DNA from 2 places in the Pantoea sp. SGAir0175 genome. Region 2 is predicted to be linked to the other one. Evidence: predicted binding sites of a transcription regulator. Region 2 holds the regulator's gene; the other holds the start of a gene.
The links. Region 2 encodes PhoB, which activates phosphate uptake and scavenging genes when phosphate is short. Its sites were predicted from a motif close to CTGTCATAAAACTGNCNNAT; they were not measured.

Region 1 (10,596 bases), 1.2 Mb from region 2:
TGGGGCAACCCGAATTTCTGCCGTTCGGCTGGCGTAATCCTTTGCGCGTAACGGCGATGAAGCGCCACCAACCACAATGTCAGCCACGCAGGTGAATAATTGTTATATCCCGAGTATAGCCAGAGTGGGTAGCAAATGCTGCAAACCGAAGCCCGGCTGTGAGTCAGATCATGGGTTATCGCTTTTTTCGCTCGCGCTGAACGAAAATCATCGCTGGAAAAAATTTAAACAGATCTCCTACACTGAAAATGAGGGCCACTCCCGTCCGGGTAGCGCGCTCAGGTCCGCATAACAACAATGCAATTCGATTCATCTGTGGCTGGCTTATTTCCCGTGGGGCGTCTGCAGCTTTTCCCCGCTGCAGGTAACGTCATTGCGGCTCCAGCCGGGAGGGGAACATGATCAGCACTATCGCGCTTTTTTGGGCTCTGTGTGTGGTTTGTCTGGTGAATATGGCGCGTTACTTCTCATCGTTGCGCTCACTGCTGGCGGTGCTGCGCGGGTGCGATCCGTTGCTGTATCAGTATGTTGATGGTGCCGGTTTCTTTACGTCCCACGGTCAGCCGAGCAAGCAGGTGCGGCTGGTGCGCTATATCTGGGAGAAACGCTATCGCGATCATCACGACGATGAATTTATTCGTCGCTGCGAGCGGGTGCGTGGTCAGTTTGTTCTGACCAGCGGGCTGTGTTTTCTGGTGGTGGTGAGCCTGATCGCCTTAGCGATTTGGCACTGAGAGGGGGAGCGGGTTCTGTCGCGGCGCGCTGTGTTGTATTCGCAACGCACTACGACAGAACCCTGCAACGCTGAAGCGTTAAATCAGCTTCAGCGCAATCCAGTACAGCGAGCCAGATAGCAAAATACACACCGGCAGGGTGAATACCCAGGCCATCGCGATATTTTTGATGGTGCGGCTTTGCAGACCGCCGCCATCTACCAGCATGGTACCGGCAACCGACGATGACAGAATGTGCGTGGTCGAAACCGGCATCCCGGTGTAGCTGGCGATACCAATCGACACCGCCGCCGTTACCTGGGCCGACATGCCCTGCGCATACGTCATTCCTTTTTTACCGATCTTCTCGCCGATGGTGGTCGCCACGCGGCGCCAGCCAATCATGGTACCAATGCCGAGCGCCAGCGCGACCGCCACGATAATCCAGACCGGCGCATACTCAATGGTGCCGAGCAGATCGCCTTTCAGCTTATTAAGGAAGCGCTTATCGTCGGCGCTGGTCTCCGGCAGCTTAGCGGCTTTGTCCGCGGTGTCGGAGATGCACAGCAGCAGACGACGCATCTGACCGCGCTGGTCAGGCGTGAGATCGCTGTAGCTCTGCAGATTACCCAGCAGACCCTGCGCACGGTTAATCGCATCAAGCGCACGGGAGCTATCACAATGGAACTCCTGCGGGCCGCCGAGCGACTCTTCCGGCGTCGGCACCGCCGGTGGCGCCATCTGCACGATGTGCGTCAGCGACTGGCCGTGCTGCTGGTAATACTGCTCCAGATGGTTCACCGCATCGCGCGTGCGGGTGATGTCATAACCGGAGGCATTCATATTCACCACAAATCCCGCCGGTGCGACGCCAATCAGCACCAGCATGATCAGGCCGATGCCTTTCTGACCGTCGTTGGCACCGTGCGAATAGCTCACACCAATGGCGGAGACAATCAGCGCGATACGCGTCCAGAACGGCGGCTTTTTCTTGCCGTCGATCTTCTCGCGGTCAGCAGGTGTCATGTGGATGCGAGCCCGTTTTTTGGTGCTGCTCCAGTAGCGACGCAGCAGGAAAATCAGGCCACCCGCAATGATCAGACCAACAATCGGCGACAGAATCAGTGAGAGGAAAATATTGATGACTTTCGGCAGGTTCAGCGCATCCACCACCGACGTGCCGGTCATCAGCGCATTGGTGAGACCAATACCGATGATGGCGCCGATCAGCGTGTGCGAACTGGACGCCGGTAAGCCGAGATACCAGGTACCGAGATTCCAGATAATCGCCGCCAGCAACATGGAGAACACCATGGCAAGCCCATGCGCCGAACCGACATTCAACAGCAAATCGGTTGGCAGCATATGCACGATGGCATAAGCCACGCTCAAACCGCCGAGCAGCACACCTAAGAAGTTGAACACACCGGCCATCACAACCGCCAGTTGCGCCCGCATCGCACGGGTGTAAATGACTGTAGCGACCGCGTTGGCAGTGTCGTGAAAGCCGTTGATTGCTTCGTAAAACAACACAAACAGCAGAGCAAGAACCAATAACAGGCCGGTGCTTAGGTCAAGACCAGCAAACAGATGTAGCATAAACGTTACGCCATTTTGGAGGACATGAACGCGGCGCATTATCTGCGACAACGTGCGCTATGGGAAAGAAAAATATAGCTCTTTTTTGTCTTAAATTTGTCATCCGGCAGGTAATTAAAGGCAAAAAGACCGCAAAATGAGCAAGTTACAATATGACACATTTACGGCAATTTTTTGTCGCTGGCGCGAAAAGCCGCAGATCTCTACAATCAGCGCCTTTCAATCAGGTGGGTTATGGCCGTGGAAAAGTTTGACGTTATCATTATTGGTGCAGGCGCGGCCGGCATGTTCTGCGCGGCACAGGCCGGGCAATTGGGCCGTCGCGTATTGCTGCTGGATAACGGCAAGAAGGCAGGGCGCAAAATCCTGATGTCCGGCGGCGGCCGCTGCAACTTCACCAATCTCTACACCGAACCGGCGGCGTACCTGTCGCACAATCCACATTTCTGTAAATCGGCGCTGGCGCGTTACACCCAGTGGGATTTCATCGATCTGGTTAATCGTCACGGCATCGCCTGGCACGAGAAAACTCTCGGCCAGCTGTTCTGCGATGATTCGGCGCAGCAGATTGTTGATCTGCTGCTGAAGGAGTGTGAAGCCGGCCAGGTGACGCTGCGGCTGCGCAGCGAAGTGCTGAACGTGGCGCGCGACGACGACGGTTATACGCTGCAGCTGAATGGCTCGGCGGTTCGCGCGGACAAGCTGGTGATCGCCAGCGGTGGTCTGTCGATGCCGGGACTGGGAGCAACGCCTTTCGGTTATAAGGTGGCGGAACAGTTTGGCCTGCGCGTTCATCCGACGCGCGCCGCGCTGGTGCCATTTACGCTGCATAAGCCGCTGCTGGAGCAGCTGAACACGCTTTCCGGCGTGGCGCTGCCGACCACCATCACCGCTCAGGACGGCACGCTGTTTAAAGAGGCGATGCTGTTTACCCACCGCGGCCTGTCCGGTCCGGCGGTGCTGCAGATCTCCAGCTACTGGCAGCCGGGCGAGTTTGTCACCGTCAACCTGTCGCCGGAGACGCCGCTGGACGATTTTATCGACGTGCAGCGCGCGGCGCATCCCAACCTCAGCCTGAAAAACAGCCTGGCGAAGATCCTGCCGAAGCGGCTGGTGGAAGTATTGCAGGAGCTGCAGCAGATTCCGGACGTGACGCTGAAGCAGCTCAACAGCAAGCAGCAGAGCGAGCTGGTCACCACGCTGCACCAGTGGCGCGTGCAGCCAAACGGCACCGAAGGCTATCGCACCGCCGAGGTGACGCTGGGCGGCGTGGATACTTCGCAGCTGTCGTCAAAGACCATGGAAGCGCGCGACGTGCCGGGGCTCTATTTCATCGGCGAAGTGGTGGACGTGACGGGCTGGCTCGGTGGCTACAATTTCCAGTGGGCGTGGAGCTCGGCATGGGCGTGCGCGCAGGCGGTTTAATTTTTTAATAGTCGAGTGGTTTTTCCCTCACCCTAACCCTCTCCCGCAAGCGGGCGAGGGAACTGGCCGGTGCCGGTTGGGGAGAGGGAACTGGGCGGTGCTGGTAGGGGAAGAGGGAACGGGCTGGTACGCCAGGGTGCAATCGGTCATCTTCAGTCTTTGTCTGCGAGCTTTTCACACTTGCCCCCTGCTTCATGCCCCTTATTTTCCCCAGTTACGCACGGCATTCCCCGCCCGCAGCGGACCGCTCCCTCTCCCGCTTGCGGGAGAGGGCCGGGGTGAGGGCAAACCCAAACCCAAACCCAAACGACTAAGAATCTCCCCCATTTGTCAGACTGCACTGACCGGCGCGTAGGCCTGGTCTCATTAACCTTAAACCTGCCAGTCCTTAAAATAGCCTGAGGCCAGCCGGTCAGCACAGGGGAAGCGCAGGGATGAAAGACGCATACATGGATTGGTTCATTCACCACTTTATTCAGCCGCCGCGCCAGGCGCGCGTGCGTTTGCTGGCTTATACCGGCGGGCCGGTGGCAGCGCATCAGCTGGCGAACAGCCTGCCGCGCTGGCTCACTAACGATGTGCAGCACCTGCGACGCGGCATGATGCGCGAGTACCGGGCGCAGATTAACGGCATGGCGCATTTTCCGGCGCTGGTGACGGATTTCAATGACGCGCGCACGCTGGCGCTGGGGGAACTGCAGCCGCAAAGGTGTAAGCTAAGGCTGGTGATTAGCCCTGCAGCCGGGAAATTTTTCCTTTTCGACCAGACAGGCGATGTATGGATAGGTTGTATTTAACGTCTGATTTGTTTTGGACACGCCATGGCAGGGGAAATTAAAGCCTGAAAGGATGCTGCTACAACAAAATTTTGTCGCGCTGTTAAAGTTAGCATTTTGTTGTTATCGGATTATTCCCTCCGTGTCAAAAATCGAGCGCTGTTAACGCAAGAAAATTTTATTAACTAAAAGTGACATCATTGTGATGTCCTTGATGCGCACGCCAGCATGGCATTAAGCGATGAAAAACCGCTTCTTGCCAGGCAATTAATTTTGCTACGACTGATTTCACGTGGGTGCAGTCCCATTTCCCGTGCAATCAACGACGGTTTCACTCCGCGTAATAAAGCACAAATAACGCGTTTTTCACGTATGAGGGCGTTTTTCCCGATTAACTGTTCTTCAATAGACTCAGGGTTAGCTTGCAGCAGATTATGTATTACCTGATGCAGCGTCGTTAATTTTTCTTTTTTCATTACCACATCACTGAAGTCTGCATCCAGGAGTGTGCGACGCATCGCCTTAGCTTCTTCATCCAATAAAATCAACGTGCTGCCTTTGAACCATTCAGGAATGAGAAGTAACTCTGCCAGACCTGCCGCATCACGAGGCAGGTCGGTAATCACTAAATCGGCATAACTAAACATGAGCTCATCTGATATCGCTTCTGGCGCACCCAGTATCGTTTGCACTTCACATCCCGGGAGTGAACGGCAAAGCTCTTGTAAACCGGTCTGCGCAAAATTGCAGCTTAGCGCAATAATGATTTTTTTGGGTTTATTATCGTCACCAGTGTTGAACAGAATATCCATTCCCATTTTTGTGCTCTTATTTTATGACGGTTTGTGAAATTGTTTACAGGGTGATTAATTGCGACATAAAGATCATACGATTAATGTTCTTACAAAGATATGGGATTGTTCATCGGTGTCGTGTAGGACATGGCCTACGTTTTGTTATTTGATTATTATTGATTATTTGTTGAATTTATTAGTCTAATAGTTGGATAGAGGAAGTTTATATTTGGCTACTGACAGGAAATGAATCATGGCGAACTTTATCGTCGTCGACGATCATCCCATGGCGCGTATGGCTGTAACTTTTTTACTTGAAAAAGAAGGGCATACCTTAATTGCCGAAACTGATGATGGTCGCGAAGCACTCGAGCTGGTTGATCAGCATTACCCGGAAATCGTCGTAATGGATATTGATATTCACTCGATAAATGGTATTGAAGTCGTAAAAACTCTGCGCGCCAGGAGTTTTCCGGGTATTATTATTATCGTCTCAGGTAAGAATCAGAGTTTCTATGCAATACAGAGTATTCGCTGTGGCGCAAATGGTTTTATCAGTAAAAAAGACAATTTGCCGGAAATCATCACCGCAATTCGGGCGGCACAAAATGGTTATGGCTACTTTCCGTTAGCCGGTATTAATGCACCACCGGAACAGAGCAGCACTCATCCCGATATCCGGCTGCTGGAATCGCTGTCACCGCAGGAATTTCAGGTGTTCACTTATCTGTTGAAGGGGCTGGATAACATGCGCATTGCTAACCGCATGAATCTCAGCAATAAAACCGTTTCAACTTACAAAGGCCGTTTGCTGGAGAAATTGCACTGCAAAAGCCTGCGCGATCTCTTTACCTTCGCCAATCGTAATCATATGGAGTAGCGATGCTGCGCCTGGTCACTCTGCTTCTGCTGCTGTTGAGCCCGCTACTGGCCGCCCAGCCGCAGCCCGAAATATTTCAGTTGTTCAGCCGTGAAAAGCTGGCACCGATGCATATTGAGTTGAGCGGTGACGAGTGGCGCTGGCTGCGCATTAAACATGAGCTGCGCATCGCGGTGTGGGCACCGGAGCTGCCGCCTTATCTGATCTTTCAGGAGGCAGCGGGCAGCGGCAACAGCGTGGAAGGGATCTACGCCGATTATCTGCAACTGCTGGCGCGTAATCTTGGCGTGCAGGCGGTGATGGTGCGTTATCCCAGCCAGGCGGCGGCGCAGGCAGCGGTGAAAAGCGGCGCGGCGGACGCCTTGTTTAGCTCGCCGGGGCGCGAACTGCACGATGCGGCGGCCTTCAGGGCGACAGACAGTTTTCTCATCAATCGTCCGGTGGTGATCGCCGCGGAGAAGCAGGCCTCACAGCCGGTGCCCTACGATGCGCCGCTGCGCCTCGCCATGCGCGAAGGCTCTCTTACCGATGCTCAAATCAAACAGCGTTTTCCGCAGGCCAGTATAGTGCGTTATCCCTCCAGCCAGGCGGCGCTGGCGGCGGTGGCCAGTGGCGAAGCGGATTACGCGCTCGGCAGCCTGCTGGCGGCAGCGTTTCTGATTGAGCGCAGTTATGTCAATCAGCTGGCGCTGGCAGCGATTTTGCCGGAAGACGCGCTGTACGGCAGCCGTCTGGTGGTGAAAGCCGATAATCAGCCGCTGTTGAAAGCGCTGAATGCCGCCATCGCCGCCATTCCCGGCGAACAGCAGCGGCTGATTTCTCGGCAGTGGACGCAGCGGCCGGACGTCTGGCGTTTGCAGGATCCGCTCAGCCTGACGCCGCGCGAGCAGCAGTGGCTGCAGCAGCATGCGCAGGTGAAAGTGGCGTTCAATCCGTTCTCTGCACCGCTGGCGCTGCTGGACGAGCAGGGCGAATTTCAGGGGATCAGCGCTGATCTGCTGCATCTGATCCAGCTGCGCACCGGGCTGTTTTTCAACCCGGTGCCGGCGTATTCGTGGCGTGACGGCGTACAGCAGCTGGAGCAGCATCAGGTAGCTATGCTGGCAGCGGTGGCGCAGGATGGCGGCCATCAGGAGGCAGTGCGCTTTACCCGACCTTACCTGAAGGTGCCGCTGGTGCTGCTGGTGCCGGACCAGCCTGATGCGCCGCAGGCGCTCTATCCCGGCATGAAGCTCAGTATCGTCAAAGGCAATCCGGCGCGTCAGGCGCTGCTGGATCGCTTCCCCACGCTGCAGCTTTCTGAAGTAGATAACGCCAGCCTGGCGCTGCAGCTGTTGCAGGAGGGCAAGGTCGCCGGGCTGATCGATAACCAGCTGAGCGTGAACACGTTACTGGCGCGCTACGCGCAGCAGCCGCTGAAGATCGTGTCGCGTCTGGCGCTGCCGCCGGTGGAGCTGAGCTTTGCCGTCAGCCGCGATCAGCCGGAGCTGTTGAGCATTATTGATAAGGCGCTGGCTGACATTCAGCCGAGCGAAATCTCACTGATTGCCAGCCGCTGGCAGGGCACACCGCAGACCACGCGCACCACCTGGCAGCTGTACCGCGTGCAGTTTTACGCCATCACTCTGCTGACCGCGCTGCTGCTGATCGCCTGCCTGGCTTGGGTTTACTATCGCGGCAAAGAGGTGAAGCATCGCCGTCGCGCAGAAGCTGATCTGCAGGCTGAACTGCGCTTTCGCGATGCGCTGCTGAATGGCCTGCCAACGCCGGTCTATGTGCTGGATCGCAACTGGAAAGTGGTCAGTGCTAACGGCGCGTTTCAGCGCTTTTTTGCCGGTGTCGACGCCCAGCGTCTGAGTTTTTCGCTTTACGATCAGCGCCATCCGCTGTCGCCGCTCATCAGCAAACTCTATCCGCTGATGAGCCCGGAAGCGGTCAACGATCCGGAACTGGTGGCGCTGGCGCATAACAGTCTGTGGGGCGATACCGCCCAGGATCTGGAAATTGAGATCGAAAACGGCAGCGAAGCGCGCATGGTGCACCACTGGGCGCAGGAGCAGCGTGATGCGCAGGGCAATATTACCGGGCTGATCTGCGGCTGGCAGGATGTTACCGCCTACGAGCTGCTGATGCTGGCGCTGCAGGCGGAGAAAAAAGTGGCGGATGAAGCCAACCGCGCCAAGAGTTCGTTCCTCGCCACCATGAGCCATGAGATCCGCACGCCGATCAGCGCCATCATCGGCCTGCTGGAGCTGGAAGGGCGCAAACAGCGCGACAACGAAGCCATTCAAATCGCCTACGAGTCGGCCAACACGCTGCTGGGGCTGATTGGCGATATCCTCGACATGGCCAAGATTGAGAGCGGTCAGCTGGAGCTGATGCCGGAGTGGGTCAGCACCGAGCAGCTGGTGCTGCCGGTGGTGCGGTTGTTTGACGGCATGGCCAGCGGCAAAAATCTGACGCTGCACTACCACAGCGACACGCCGCCGGGGCTGGAAGTGTTTATCGATGCTGCGCGCTTCCGCCAGGTGATCGCCAATTACATCAATAACGCCATCAAGTTTACCCACGAAGGCGGCGTGGAAGTGCGGGTGATCGGCCATGAGTGGGAAGACGGTTCGCTGGAGCTGGAAATTGAGATCGAAGACAGCGGCGTGGGCATCAGCGCTGTCGACCAGGCCAAACTGTTTCAGCCGTTTGCTCAGACCGAAGAGGGGCGCAAGCAGACCGGCACCGGTCTTGGTCTGGTGATTAGCGCCCAGCTGCTGGAGAAGATGCAGGGCACCATGAACCTCAACAGCCAGCCGGGACGCGGCACGCTGATTCAGCTTAACGTGATGATGCCGGCACGCCGGGCGCGCAAGCTGCTGGAGAAAACCCGCGTGGCGCGCAGCCGTGCGCTGCCGCAGCTGAATATTCTGGTGGTCGACGACCATCCGGCCAACCGCCTGCTGCTGCGAAGCCAGCTCAGCGAGCTGGGCCAGCAGATCAGCGAAGCCAGCAGCGGCGAAGAGGCGCTGGCGCTGCTGGCGCATCAGTCGTTCGATCTGATTATCACCGACTGCAATATGCCAGGCATGAGCGGCATCGAACTGACGCAGACCCTGCGCCGCAGTGGCAACGCGGTGAAAATTTTTGGTCTGACGGCCAATGCGCAGTCGGACGTGCGCGTGCGCTGTCTGGAAGCGGGCATGAACGCCTGCCTGTTTAAGCCGCTGAAAATTGACAAGCTGGCCGAGCTGCTGAGCAGCAACGAGCCAGCCGCCGAAGTGCCGGCGCTGGATTCGCTGCTGTCGCTCGAATCGCTGCGCGCCATGGTGTATCACGACGATGCGATGGTGGCGAAGATGCTGGAGAAGGTCGGCGAGGAGAGCCGCAACGATATGCAGCAGTGCTGGCGCCATTTTGATGCGCAGGACTGGCCGGCGCTGGCTTCATCGCTGCACCGGCTGGGCGGATCGGCGCAGATCATTTACGCTGTCGAGATCGATGATCTGTGCGGGCAGATCGAGCGCGCCTGCCAAAGCGCTGAAGATCAGGAGGTCATCCGCGAAGGGCTTCTGCTGCTGGAAGAGAAGCTGGATACGCTGAACCAGTCGGTAGTGCATTATTTGCAGGCGTCGTGATGGCGCGGTGCGGTAATTGAAATGCGCGATAAATCGCGCCGCTACGGTTTGTGCGACTGGACAGTGCAGAAATCGCATCCGCAATAAATCATGATGGCGCGATTTCTCGTGCAGATATCCCTTCCATGTGATGCCGCTGATAACCGCACGGATGGTAGCGGCGCAATTTATTGCGCATTCCGCCGCGGTGCGGTAATTAAAATGCGCGATAAATCGCGCCGCTACGGTTTGTGCGGCTGGACAGTGCAGAAATCGCATCCACAATAAATCATGATGGCGCGACTTATCGTGCAGATATCCCTTCCATGTGATGCCGCTGATAACCGCACAGGTGGTAGCGGCGCAATTTGTTGCGCAATGACGTTTATCAAAGCAAACATTTTCACACCGGTGCGCATGAATGCGCACCCTACGATGCTGTACAACCTTATTACAGACGTGCATGAATCTATCCACCGATTACGCCGGTGCGCATGAATGCGCACCCTACGGTACTGTGCAACCTTGCCACAGATGCGCATTAACGCGCCTGACGACAAAACCTGTCCCGCATCGTTGTAGGGGCGCCATTTATGGCGACCAAACCATCCATCGCCAGCCATTCACCACCGCTTCCCTTATTATTAATTTAAAACGCCACTTTCACGCCGCTCAGTACATTCCAGTCGCTCACGCCGGGGCGATCCAGCCGCTGCTGCACCTGCAACTGCGTGCCGATCTCCACGTTTTCATGCAGCTGCCAGCTGACGTAACCGCCCAGCTGGGCGCTATGGCGGGCGCGCT
Region 2 (10,596 bases):
CAATCTGTTCATACTGACCTTTCAGGCCGTGCAGTTCGCTTTGCGCCTGCTGCCAGCGCTGCAGCTGTTGCGCCAGCGCCTGGTCATGCTGTTGCAGCGTGGCGTGCTGCTGCTGACGCGCGTCCGCCACGCGCCGGTCGCCAAACAGCTGCTGGCGCTGCTGCTGCTGGGCCTGCTGCTGCTGTTGCAGGTGGTTAAGGGCTTGCTGCAGGCTGGCGACCTGCTGCTGTTCACGCGCCAGAGCGTGCTGCAGGCTGCTGCCTTCCGTTTCGCTTTTCGCCAGCTGCGGCTGTAGCTCAGCAAGTAACCGCTCACTTTCCTGCCACTGCTGCCAGCGCTGCTGCAGCGTTTGCAGCCAGCCGGCGCGCTCGGGCGCTGCCGGCAGGCTAAGTTGATGGGCAGCCAGCTGCTGTTCCAGCTGCTGCTGTTGCTGCTGCCATGCCTGCCGTTCACCGCTGACGCGCTGATCGATCTCATCCCGCTGCTGCCGGGCGCTGGCCAGCTGCTGCTGTGCCAGCTGTTGCTGCTGCTGATGTTGCTGCCAGCGCTGCTGCTGTTGCAGATGCGCGTCTTTGGCCTGCTGCAACGTGACGGCCGCCTGTTCACGCGCCTGCAACTGTTGCTGCTGGCGGGCTTCGAGCGCGTCCTGCTGCTGCTGCCAGGCGCTGAATTCTGCGTGCTGTTCAGCGCTGAAGGTAAGCGCCAGCTCACCGCACAGCGCCTGCCAGCGCTCGCGGGTGGCGGCGATCTGCTGGTCGAGATCGGCGATTTCCTGTTGCAGCGCCTGCTGTTGCTGCTGCGACAGTTTAAGCTGCTCGCCCCGCGCGGTGCCGGCTTCCCTGAGCTGCGCCACGTGCGTTTCCAGCGCCGCCTGCCGCTGCTGATTTTCATCTGGCTGCAACTGCTGGTAGCGGTCGATGGCCGGATGCTGGCAGGAGCCGCACAGCGGGCAGGGCTGTTCCGGCTGCAGCCGGGCCCGCTCGTCGGCCAGCTGAATAATGGTGCGCTCCAGCTCGCACAGGCGACGCACATCCAGCAGCGTCTGATGCTCGCGCTTGTACTCCTCGCGCAGCTGCTGCAACGCCAGCGCTTCCTGCTCAGCATGCTGCTGTAACTGCTGCAGTTTAAGCTGACGCTGCTGGCGCTGCGGCTGGAGCGTTTGCCACTGTGCCGCCAGCAGGCTGAGCTGCTGACGTGCGCCGCGCTGCTGCTGATGCTGCGCCAGCGCCGTCCGCAGCGCCGGGCTGGCGATCTCCGCTTCCAGCGAAGTAAGCACCTGCTCCGCCTGCTGGCGCTGCTGCTGTGCCGCGGCTTCTGCCTGTTGCAGCGGCTGTGCCGCCTGTTCGCGCGCCTGCAGCGCCTGCTGCTGCTGTTCGAGCTGGCTTTGCAGTTGTTGCTGCTGCGCGCTGAGCTGCGTCAGCGTTTGCTCACGCTCTTCAAGCCGGGCGAGTTCGGCCTGCCAGCGCGCCAGTTCGCCGCCCCAGCGGGCGACAGCGGCTTCACTCAGGCGAAACGCCTGCTGCTGCGCCAGCTGCTGTTGTAAGCGTTCACTTGCCTGCTGATGCTGATCCAGCGCCTGCTGGCTGAGTAACAGCGTTTTTTGCTGTTCGCTCAGCAGCGCCTGCTGCTGCTCAAGCTGCTGTGCACGGCTGGCGATCTGCTGATCGAGCGGGATCACCTGTTCGCTCAGCAGCGTCTCCAGCTGTTGCTGTTCGGCCAGCGCGCGTTCACGTGCCTGCTGTGCGGCCTGATAGTGGCTTTCACCCTGCTGCAGCGCCGCTTGCGCCTGTTGCTGTTGCTGCTGTAACTGCTGCGCCTGCTGGTTCAGTGTCTGCTGGTCGCGCTGCAGCTGTTCGCGCTGCTGCAGTTTGTCGCGCAGCTTCTCCGCCGGTTCAGCACGCGCCAGCCGCTGACGATCGCCTTCCGCCTGCTGCCAGGCCGTGGCGGCAGCCTGCAACGCCTGCTGCGCCTGCTGTTGCTCCGCGTTGAGCTGCTGCTGCTGCGTCAGCCACTGCTGCTGCTGCTGGGCCTGCGCCAGCTGCTCGCTCAGATCCTGTTCGGTGCGGGTCAGCTGCTCCAGCTGCTGCGCCAGTTCGGCGCGGCGGGCGTCGTCGAGCAACTGCACCGCACCGGCGCGGGCGCGCAGCGTGTCGAGTGCCGCGCGCGCCGTGCGCCAGCGCTCGTAGATCTGCATCGAGATGTGGCCGTAGATTTCGGTGCCGGTCAGCTCCTCCAGCAGCTCGGCGCGCTCGCCGGGTTTGGCATTGAGGAAGGCGGCAAACTGCCCCTGCGACAGCATCATAGAACGGGTGAAGCGGGCAAAATCGAGACCGGACAAGGTTTCGATGGCTTTGAGCTTGTCACCGACTTTATCGGCGACGATCTGGTTGTCCGCCACGCGCGCCAGTTCGACACGCGGCGCCTGCAGTTTACCTTCCGCCAGGCCGCGCGCGCGGTTCTGGCTCCAGAAGGCGCGCCAGGCTTCACCTTTGATCTCAAACTCCACTTCGGCGAGGCACTCAGCGGTGTCACGCGTCATCAGCTGATTTTCGCTCTGCGACAGGCCACCAAGGCGCGGCGTCTGGTGATAGAGCGCCAGACAGATGGCATCCAGCAGCGTGGTTTTACCCGCGCCGGTGGCGCCGGTGATGGCGAACAGCCCGTTGCTGGCAAACGGCTCGCGGCGGAAATCGATAAACCACTCGCCGCGCAGCGCGTTGAGGTTTTTAAAACGCAGCGTCAGAATTTTCATGCGCCCGGATCCTCCAGCGTCGCCAGCGTGCTGCGAAACAGCTGCGTTAACTGCGCGCGCTGTTCATCCTCCAGCTGCTCCTCCAGCGCCAGCCGGCGGGCAAAGACCTCTTCAACTTTCAGTTCGCTCAGGGTTTCGTTCTCCAGCCGCGCCAGGCTGCGCTGACGCTGATCGCGGCTGCGGCGCACCAGCAGCACCTCAACCGGCAGCGCGTCGGTTAGCTGTTCGATGCGGCGCTGCAGATCGCTCAGGTACTCCTGAGTGGTGATTTCGATATCCAGCCACACCGGCAGATCGCCTTCATAGGTGTGAAACGCGGTCAGTTGCTGTTCGATCTCCGCCATCGCGCCTTTTAACATCTGCATCGGCTGGAATGACGGAATAACCAGCGGTGTGACGGACTCCAGCCGGGTGCTAAATTCCAGCAGGAATACGCTTTTCTCACGTCCCAGCTCATCAAAACTGAGCGCAATCGGCGAACCGCTGTAGCGGATGTGATCGCTGTCGGCGATGCGCTGCGCGCGATGTATATGGCCCAGCGCAATGTAGTCGGCTGGCGGGAAGGCCTGCGCCGGAAAGGCGTCCAGCGTGCCGATGTAGATATCACGCACCGAATCGCTCTTGCTGACACCCACGGTGGTGAGATGCCCGGTGGCGATGATCGGCAGCGCGCTGTCCATGGCTTCGCGCTGCGCCACGGCGGCGGCATAACAGTGCTGATAGTGCTGCTCAATCGCCTGTAGCAGCGACAGCTGCTTATCGCGACCGGACTGACCCGCCTGGCTGCGCAGGATGTCGCGCGGACGCAGATAGGGAATGGCGCACAGCAGCGCCCCCGGCGTGCCGTCGCGCTGTTGCAGCGTCAGCACCTGCTGCTCGCCGCCGGGCGTGGCGCTGGTAATGACGCGGGTATTGAGGCAGGCCAGCAGCTCGCGCGATTCATTCAGCGTGGCGACCGAATCATGGTTGCCGGCCAGCACAATCAGCTGGCAGCCGCTGGGCTGCAGCGCCACCACGAAACGGTTAAACAGTTCGCGCGCGTAGCTGGGCGGCGAACCGGTATCAAACAGGTCGCCAGCGACGATCAGTGCATCCACCTGATGCTGCACAATCGCGGCCAGCAGCCAGTCGAGGAATTGCTGGTGCTCGGCGGCGCGGCTTTTGCTGTAAAAGAACTGACCGAGATGCCAGTCAGCGGTGTGAATAATTCGCATGAATGCTCCGTGCCTGCTATCGCAAAGCGGCAGTATAACCGCTTAACAACGCAATGAAAAAAAAGCGAAACCGGTTGTCACAATTGCGCTTTTTATCTGATTATCATGAGGTGGGTTTTTCATAAAAGTGTCACAAAACTGACGCATAATGGCGCCGCAAACCCCCGTGACATGCCGTCACAATCGCAGGAGTAATAATGGCTAAGCGCATTTTGGTTGTGGAAGACGAAGCTCCCATCCGTGAAATGTTATGTTTCGTGCTGGAACAAAACGATTACCAGCCGATTGAGGCTGAGGACTATGACAGCGCGATTGGCAAGCTGATCGAACCCTGGCCAGATCTGATTCTGCTGGACTGGATGTTACCCGGCGGCAGCGGCATTCAGTTCATCAAACATTTAAAGCGTGAAGCCATGACGCGTGATATTCCGGTGATGATGCTGACGGCGCGCGGCGAAGAGGAAGATCGCGTGCGCGGGCTGGAAGTGGGCGCCGATGATTACATCACCAAGCCGTTCTCGCCCAAAGAGCTGATGGCGCGCATTAAAGCCGTGATGCGCCGTATCTCACCGATGGCGGTGGAAGAGGTGATTGAGATGCAGGGGCTGAGCCTCGATCCCTCCTCGCATCGCGTGATGTCCGAAACCACGCCGCTGGAAATGGGGCCGACCGAATACAAACTGCTGCACTTCTTTATGACGCATCCAGAGCGCGTATACAGCCGCGAACAGCTGCTGAATCACGTGTGGGGCACTAACGTGTATGTGGAAGACCGCACCGTGGATGTGCATATCCGTCGTTTACGTAAAGCACTGGAAGTTTCCGGCCACGATCGCATGGTACAAACCGTTCGCGGAACAGGGTATCGTTTCTCTGCCCGCTACTAAACGGAGTCTTTTACCGTGCTGGAACGACTCTCCTGGAAGAGATTACTGACCGAGCTGGCGCTGGTGTGTCTGCCTGCGCTGGTGCTGGGTCTGCTGGTTGGCTATCTGCCGTGGTGGCTGTTACTGGCCGTGTGCGGCGTGCTGTTCTGGCACTTCAAAAATCTGATGCGGCTGTCGCACTGGCTGTGGATTGATCGTTCAATGACGCCGCCCACCGGGCGCGGCAGCTGGGAACCGCTGTTTTACGGCCTGTATCAAATGCAGTTGCGCAATCGCCGCCGCCGGCGCGAGCTGGGCAATCTGATCAAACGCTTTCGCAGCGGGGCTGAATCGCTGCCGGACGCGGTGGTGCTCACCACCGAAGAGGGCACCATTTTCTGGTGTAACGGTCTGGCCCAGCAGCATCTCGGGCTGCGCTGGCCGGAAGATAACGGCCAGAATATCCTTAACCTGCTGCGCTACCCTGAATTCTCCCGCTATATCCGCCAGCGCGACTTCAACAAGCCGCTGACGCTGGTGCTCAATAATCAGCATCACATGGAGTTCCGCGTCATGCCTTACAGCGAAGGGCAGTGGCTGATGGTGGCGCGTGACGTCACCCAGATGCACCAGCTGGAAGGGGCGCGACGTAACTTCTTCGCCAACGTCAGCCATGAACTGCGTACCCCGCTGACGGTGCTGCAGGGCTATCTGGAGATGATGGACGATGCCGGGATGAACGAGCGCACCCGCAGCAAGGCGCTCAGTACCATGCAGGAGCAGACGCGACGCATGGACAGCCTGGTGAAGCAGCTGCTGACGCTGTCACGCATCGAAGCGGCCCCCGCCATTGACCTGAAAGAGACGGTGGATGTGCCGACCATGCTGCTGCTGTTACAGCGCGAGGCGGAAACCCTCAGCCAGGGCCGTCACAGCATCCATTTCCACACCGATCCGCACCTGAAGGTGTTCGGCAATGATGAACAGCTGCGCAGCGCGATTTCCAATCTGGTGTATAACGCGGTGAACCACACGCCGGACGGCACGCGCATCGACATCAGCTGGTTGCGCACCAAACAGGGCGCCGAATTTAAAGTGTGCGACAACGGGCCCGGCATCAGCGAGGAGCATCTGCCGCGCCTGACCGAACGCTTCTACCGCGTGGATAAAGCGCGCTCGCGCGCCACCGGCGGCAGCGGGCTGGGGCTGGCCATTGTTAAGCACGCGCTCGGCCACCACACCACGCGGCTGGAGATCAGCAGCGTGCCGCATCAGGAAACCTGCTTCCGCTTCGTGCTGCCACCGCGCTTGATTGTGGCGAACGGAATCCGCGAGAATGTGGCGCAGTAAACGCCACCGGACTCTGTGATGAAATCGCTGCTGCTCTCTCTTTTATTACTGTGCCCGCTGCTGGCGACGGCTCAGCAAAGCATGCTGACCGGCAACCTGAGCAGCGTGGGCTCGGACACGCTGGGCTATCTGATGACGCTGTGGGGCGAAGATTTCAGCCGTCAGTCGCCGGGTGTCAACGTGCAGGTGCAGGCGGCGGGATCGTCGACGGCGCCGACCGCGCTGGCCGCCGGGGCCGCTCAGCTTGGCGCTATGAGCCGGCCGATGCAGGTGGATGAGCGTCAGCTGTTTATCGCGCGCTATGGCTATGCACCGCTGGCGGTGCCGGTGGCGATGGATGCGCTGGTGGTGGTGGTTAATCAGGACAATCCGCTGCCGTCCATCAGTCAGCCGCAGCTGGATGCGCTGTTCTCCGTGACGCGGCTATGCGGCGCACAGCAGGTGCCACAGCGCTGGGGCGATGTTGGCCTGCATACGGCGAACTGGGCAACGCGCAGTATTCAGCGCTTTGGCCGTAACTCCGCTTCCGGCACCTGGGGCTTTTTCAAGCAGCAGGCGCTGTGTCGCGGCGATTTCCGCGCTGACGTCGCGGAGTTTCCCGGCTCGGCGGCGGTGGTGCAGGCGGTCGCCAGCACGCCGAACAGCATCGGCTACGCCAGCTTTGGATTTCACCTGAGCGGCGTGAAAACCCTGCCAATCGTCACCGCCAGCGGCGACAGCGTTATGCCAGATGCCGAATCGATCCGCAGCGGCCGTTATCCGTGGTCGCGCCCGCTGTATATTTACGCTAACAAGGCGCCCGGCAAACCGCTGCCGCCGCTGGTCGCCGCCTTTCTGCAGCAGGTGCTCTCTGCGCAGGGCCAGCGCCGCGTAACGGAGGCCGGCTACCTGCCGCTGTCCGACAGCCAGATCGCGCAGGCGCGCGCGGCGATTGCGCAAAACTAATTCACGCTGACCGATCATGAATTTTTTTCACGTCCCCTGAATTTTCTTCTATTGCCGCCGGCAGGGCGGCATGTCACTCTTATGGACATATAGCCATCCAGATGGCCAAAAATAACCGTACGCAATTATACCCTGACGCAATTATGCGCCAGTGCAGGAGTGAATATGCAACGCAACACCGCCCCGTTCCGCGCCGATACCGTCGGCAGTTTTCTGCGTCCCGCTGCCATTAAGCATGCACGCGAGCAGTTCGCCAGTGGCACTCTCAGCGCCGACCAGCTGCGTCAGGTAGAAGACGATGCGATTCGCCAGGTGGTGGAGCAGCAGCGCGCCAGCGGTCTGCAGGTGGTGACCGACGGTGAATTCCGCCGCGCCTGGTGGCACTTTGATTTCTTTGGCCATCTGCACGGCGTCGAGCTGTTTGAGGCCGATCAGGGCATTCAGTTCAACGGCGTGCAGACCAAAGCGCACGGCGTGAAGGTCACCGGCAAAGTCGCTTTTAACCCGCAGCATCCGATGCTGGACCATTTCCGCTTCCTGCAAAGCGTGGCCGGCGATGCGGTGGCGAAAATGACCATTCCCAGCCCGAGCGTGCTGCACTTCCGCGGCGGCCGTAAAGTGATTGATGCCACGGTGTATCCGGATCTGGAGCAGTACTTCGCCGATCTGGCAAAGACTTACAAAGAGGCGATCAAGGCGTTTTACGACGCTGGCTGCCGCTATCTGCAGCTGGATGACACCGTGTGGGCGTACCTGTGTTCAGGCGATCAGCAGCAGCAAATCCGCGAGCGCGGTGAAGATCCGCAACAGCTGGCGCGCATTTATGCGCAGGTGCTGAATCGCGCGCTGGAAGATAAACCGGCGGATCTCACCGTCGGTCTGCACGTGTGTCGTGGTAACTTCCGCTCGACCTGGATCTCGGAAGGCGGCTACGAGCCGGTGGCGGAAATTCTGTTTGGCAGCGTGAACATCGACGCGTTTTTCCTCGAGTACGATAATGAGCGCTCCGGTGGCTTTGAGCCGCTGCGTTTCATCAAACCCGGTCATCAGCAGGTGGTATTAGGGCTGATTACCACCAAAACCGGCGAGCTGGAAGACGCTGCACAGGTAAAGGCGCGCCTGCAGGAAGCGGCGCAGTTTGTCAGCCTCGACCAGATTTGCCTCAGCCCGCAGTGTGGCTTTGCGTCAACGGAAGAGGGCAACAGCCTGACCGAAGCGCAGCAGTGGCAGAAGATTCGTCTGGTTGTCGACATCGCACAACAGGTGTGGTGATGCTGTAAAGTTGTGCAAACAGGCGCGTAAAGCGCGCCTTTTGTGCATCCCTGCGGCGTTTTCTGCAAGGATATCGCCCGCTTTGCAGAAACTTTAAGCAAATCATCTCAGGTGTTTTCCGACTATTTCCTGCTTATCCACTGCGTTCTGACGCTTTCCTGTTATATCCTTCTGGTTTTCCGATCCCGTATTGCCTTTCTTCGCTATAAACGTTTTAATTTGCGCCGTTGTCGATTCATCCCTCTGTGAACAGAAGAAAAGCAGTTTAAATCACCTGCGCTGTACCGATTCGGCCCGCATAACGCACTGGTCAAGCCAGTTAAGCCATTGTTTTCGCGCATTCAGGGGACAACACAAACCCAACTTCCACCGCAACATCAGCTACAGGCAGTACAGAAGTTTATGACACATCGTTTAACCTCCAGGGATATCCTGGCGCTGGGCTTCATGACCTTTGCCCTGTTCGTTGGCGCAGGAAACATCATTTTCCCGCCTATGGTCGGTATTCAGTCTGGTGAACATGTCTGGATTGCCGCCTTCGGCTTCCTGATCACCGCGGTTGGTTTACCGGTGATGACCGTGATCGCGCTGGCGCGCGTTGGCGGCGGTATTGATGCGCTCAGCTCACCGATTGGTAAAGCGGCCGGTCTGCTGCTCGCCACCGTGTGCTATCTCGCCGTCGGCCCGCTGTTTGCCACGCCGCGCACCGCGACCGTTTCATTTGAAGTCGGGATTGCGCCGCTGACCGGCGACGGCCCGCTGCCGCTGTTTATCTATAGCCTGGTGTACTTCGCGCTGGTGATCGGCATTTCGCTCTATCCGGGCAAGCTGCTGGACACCGTCGGCCACTTCCTCGCGCCGCTGAAAATTGTCGCGCTGACCATTCTGGGCGTCGCGGCGCTGCTGTGGCCGGCTGGCGGCATTTCGCCGGCCACCGCCGACTACCAGCGTGCGGCCTTCTCCAGCGGTTTCGTGAACGGCTATCTGACCATGGATACGCTCGGCGCGCTGGTGTTCGGTATTGTCATCGTTAATGCGGCGCGTTCACGTGGCGTGGAAGACAGCAAACTGCTGACGCGCTATACCATGCTGGCCGGCGTGATCGCCGGTGTTGGCCTGACGCTGGTGTACCTCAGCCTGTTCAAGCTGGGCTCCGGCAGCGGCGCGATTGTCGATCAGAACGCCAACGGCGCGGCGATTCTGCACGCTTACGTGCAGCAGACCTTCGGCGGCATGGGCAGCGTCTTCCTCGCCGCACTGATTTTCGTCGCCTGTATGGTCACGGCGGTTGGCCTGACCTGCGCCTGCGCAGAATTCTTTGCGCAATATCTGCCGTTGTCGTATAAAGCGCTGGTGTTTATTCTGGGCCTGTTCGCCATGCTGGTGTCGAACCTCGGTCTCAGCCACCTGATTCAGATTTCGATTCCGGTGCTGACGGCTATCTATCCGCCGTGCATCGTACTGGTGGTACTGAGCTTTACCCTGAGCTGGTGGAATCGCAGCACGCGCATCATTGCGCCAACCATGCTGATCAGCCTGCTGTTTGGTATCGTCGACGCCATCAAAACCACCAGCTTTAAAGATGCGCTGCCGCTGTTTAGCCAGCATCTGCCGCTGGCCGATCAGGGTCTCTCCTGGCTGCCGCCGTCGCTGGCGATGCTGGTGATTGCTGCGGTGGTTGATCGGGTGAAAGGGCGTGAGCAGGTTGCCGTTCACCAGTAAGCGACATCGCTGTTAATTCCGACCACGGGCTTGCCCGTGGTTTTTTCATTTCCACAGGTACTGTTTGTTATGCAAGAAACCAATAAGCTCAAACGCGGACTGAGCACGCGCCACATCCGTTTTATGGCGCTGGGATCGGCGATCGGCACCGGGCTGTTTTACGGCTCGGCAGATGCCATCAAAATGGCAGGCCCCAGCGTACTGCTGGCCTACATCATCGGCGGCGCCGTGGCGTATATCATTATGCGCGCGCTGGGCGAGATGTCGGTTAACAATCCGCAGGCCAGCTCGTTTTCACGCTACGCGCAGGATTACCTCGGACCGCTGGCGGGCTATATCACCGGCTGGACGTACTGCTTTGAAATCCTGATTGTGGCGATCGCCGACGTCACGGCTTTTGGTATCTACATGGGCGTGTGGTTCCCGGAGGTGCCGCACTGGATTTGGGTGCTGTCGGTAGTGCTGATCATTGGTG

Region 1: the regulator PhoB is predicted to act here: its motif matches at 2,463-2,482, upstream of pitA (inorganic phosphate transporter PitA).

What each region holds. Positions count from the first base shown of each region.
Region 1 is NZ_CP028081.1:207,247-217,842, forward strand. It holds gene uspB (universal stress protein UspB) at 399-734, shown strand; gene pitA (inorganic phosphate transporter PitA) at 813-2,312, opposite strand; gene C1N56_RS00925 (BaiN/RdsA family NAD(P)/FAD-dependent oxidoreductase) at 2,553-3,737, shown strand; gene C1N56_RS00930 (hypothetical protein) at 4,187-4,534, shown strand; gene C1N56_RS00935 (hypothetical protein) at 4,711-5,331, opposite strand; gene C1N56_RS00940 (response regulator) at 5,561-6,187, shown strand; gene C1N56_RS00945 (response regulator) at 6,190-9,813, shown strand; gene C1N56_RS00950 (autotransporter domain-containing protein) at 10,442-10,596, opposite strand, start outside.
Region 2 is NZ_CP028081.1:3,141,922-3,152,517, reverse strand. It holds gene C1N56_RS14840 (AAA family ATPase) at 1-2,752, opposite strand, end outside; gene sbcD (exonuclease subunit SbcD) at 2,749-3,966, opposite strand; gene phoB (phosphate response regulator transcription factor PhoB) at 4,164-4,853, shown strand; gene phoR (phosphate regulon sensor histidine kinase PhoR) at 4,869-6,182, shown strand; gene C1N56_RS14820 (PstS family phosphate ABC transporter substrate-binding protein) at 6,201-7,127, shown strand; gene C1N56_RS14815 (cobalamin-independent methionine synthase II family protein) at 7,293-8,399, shown strand; gene brnQ (branched-chain amino acid transporter carrier protein BrnQ) at 8,802-10,121, shown strand; gene proY (proline-specific permease ProY) at 10,191-10,596, shown strand, end outside.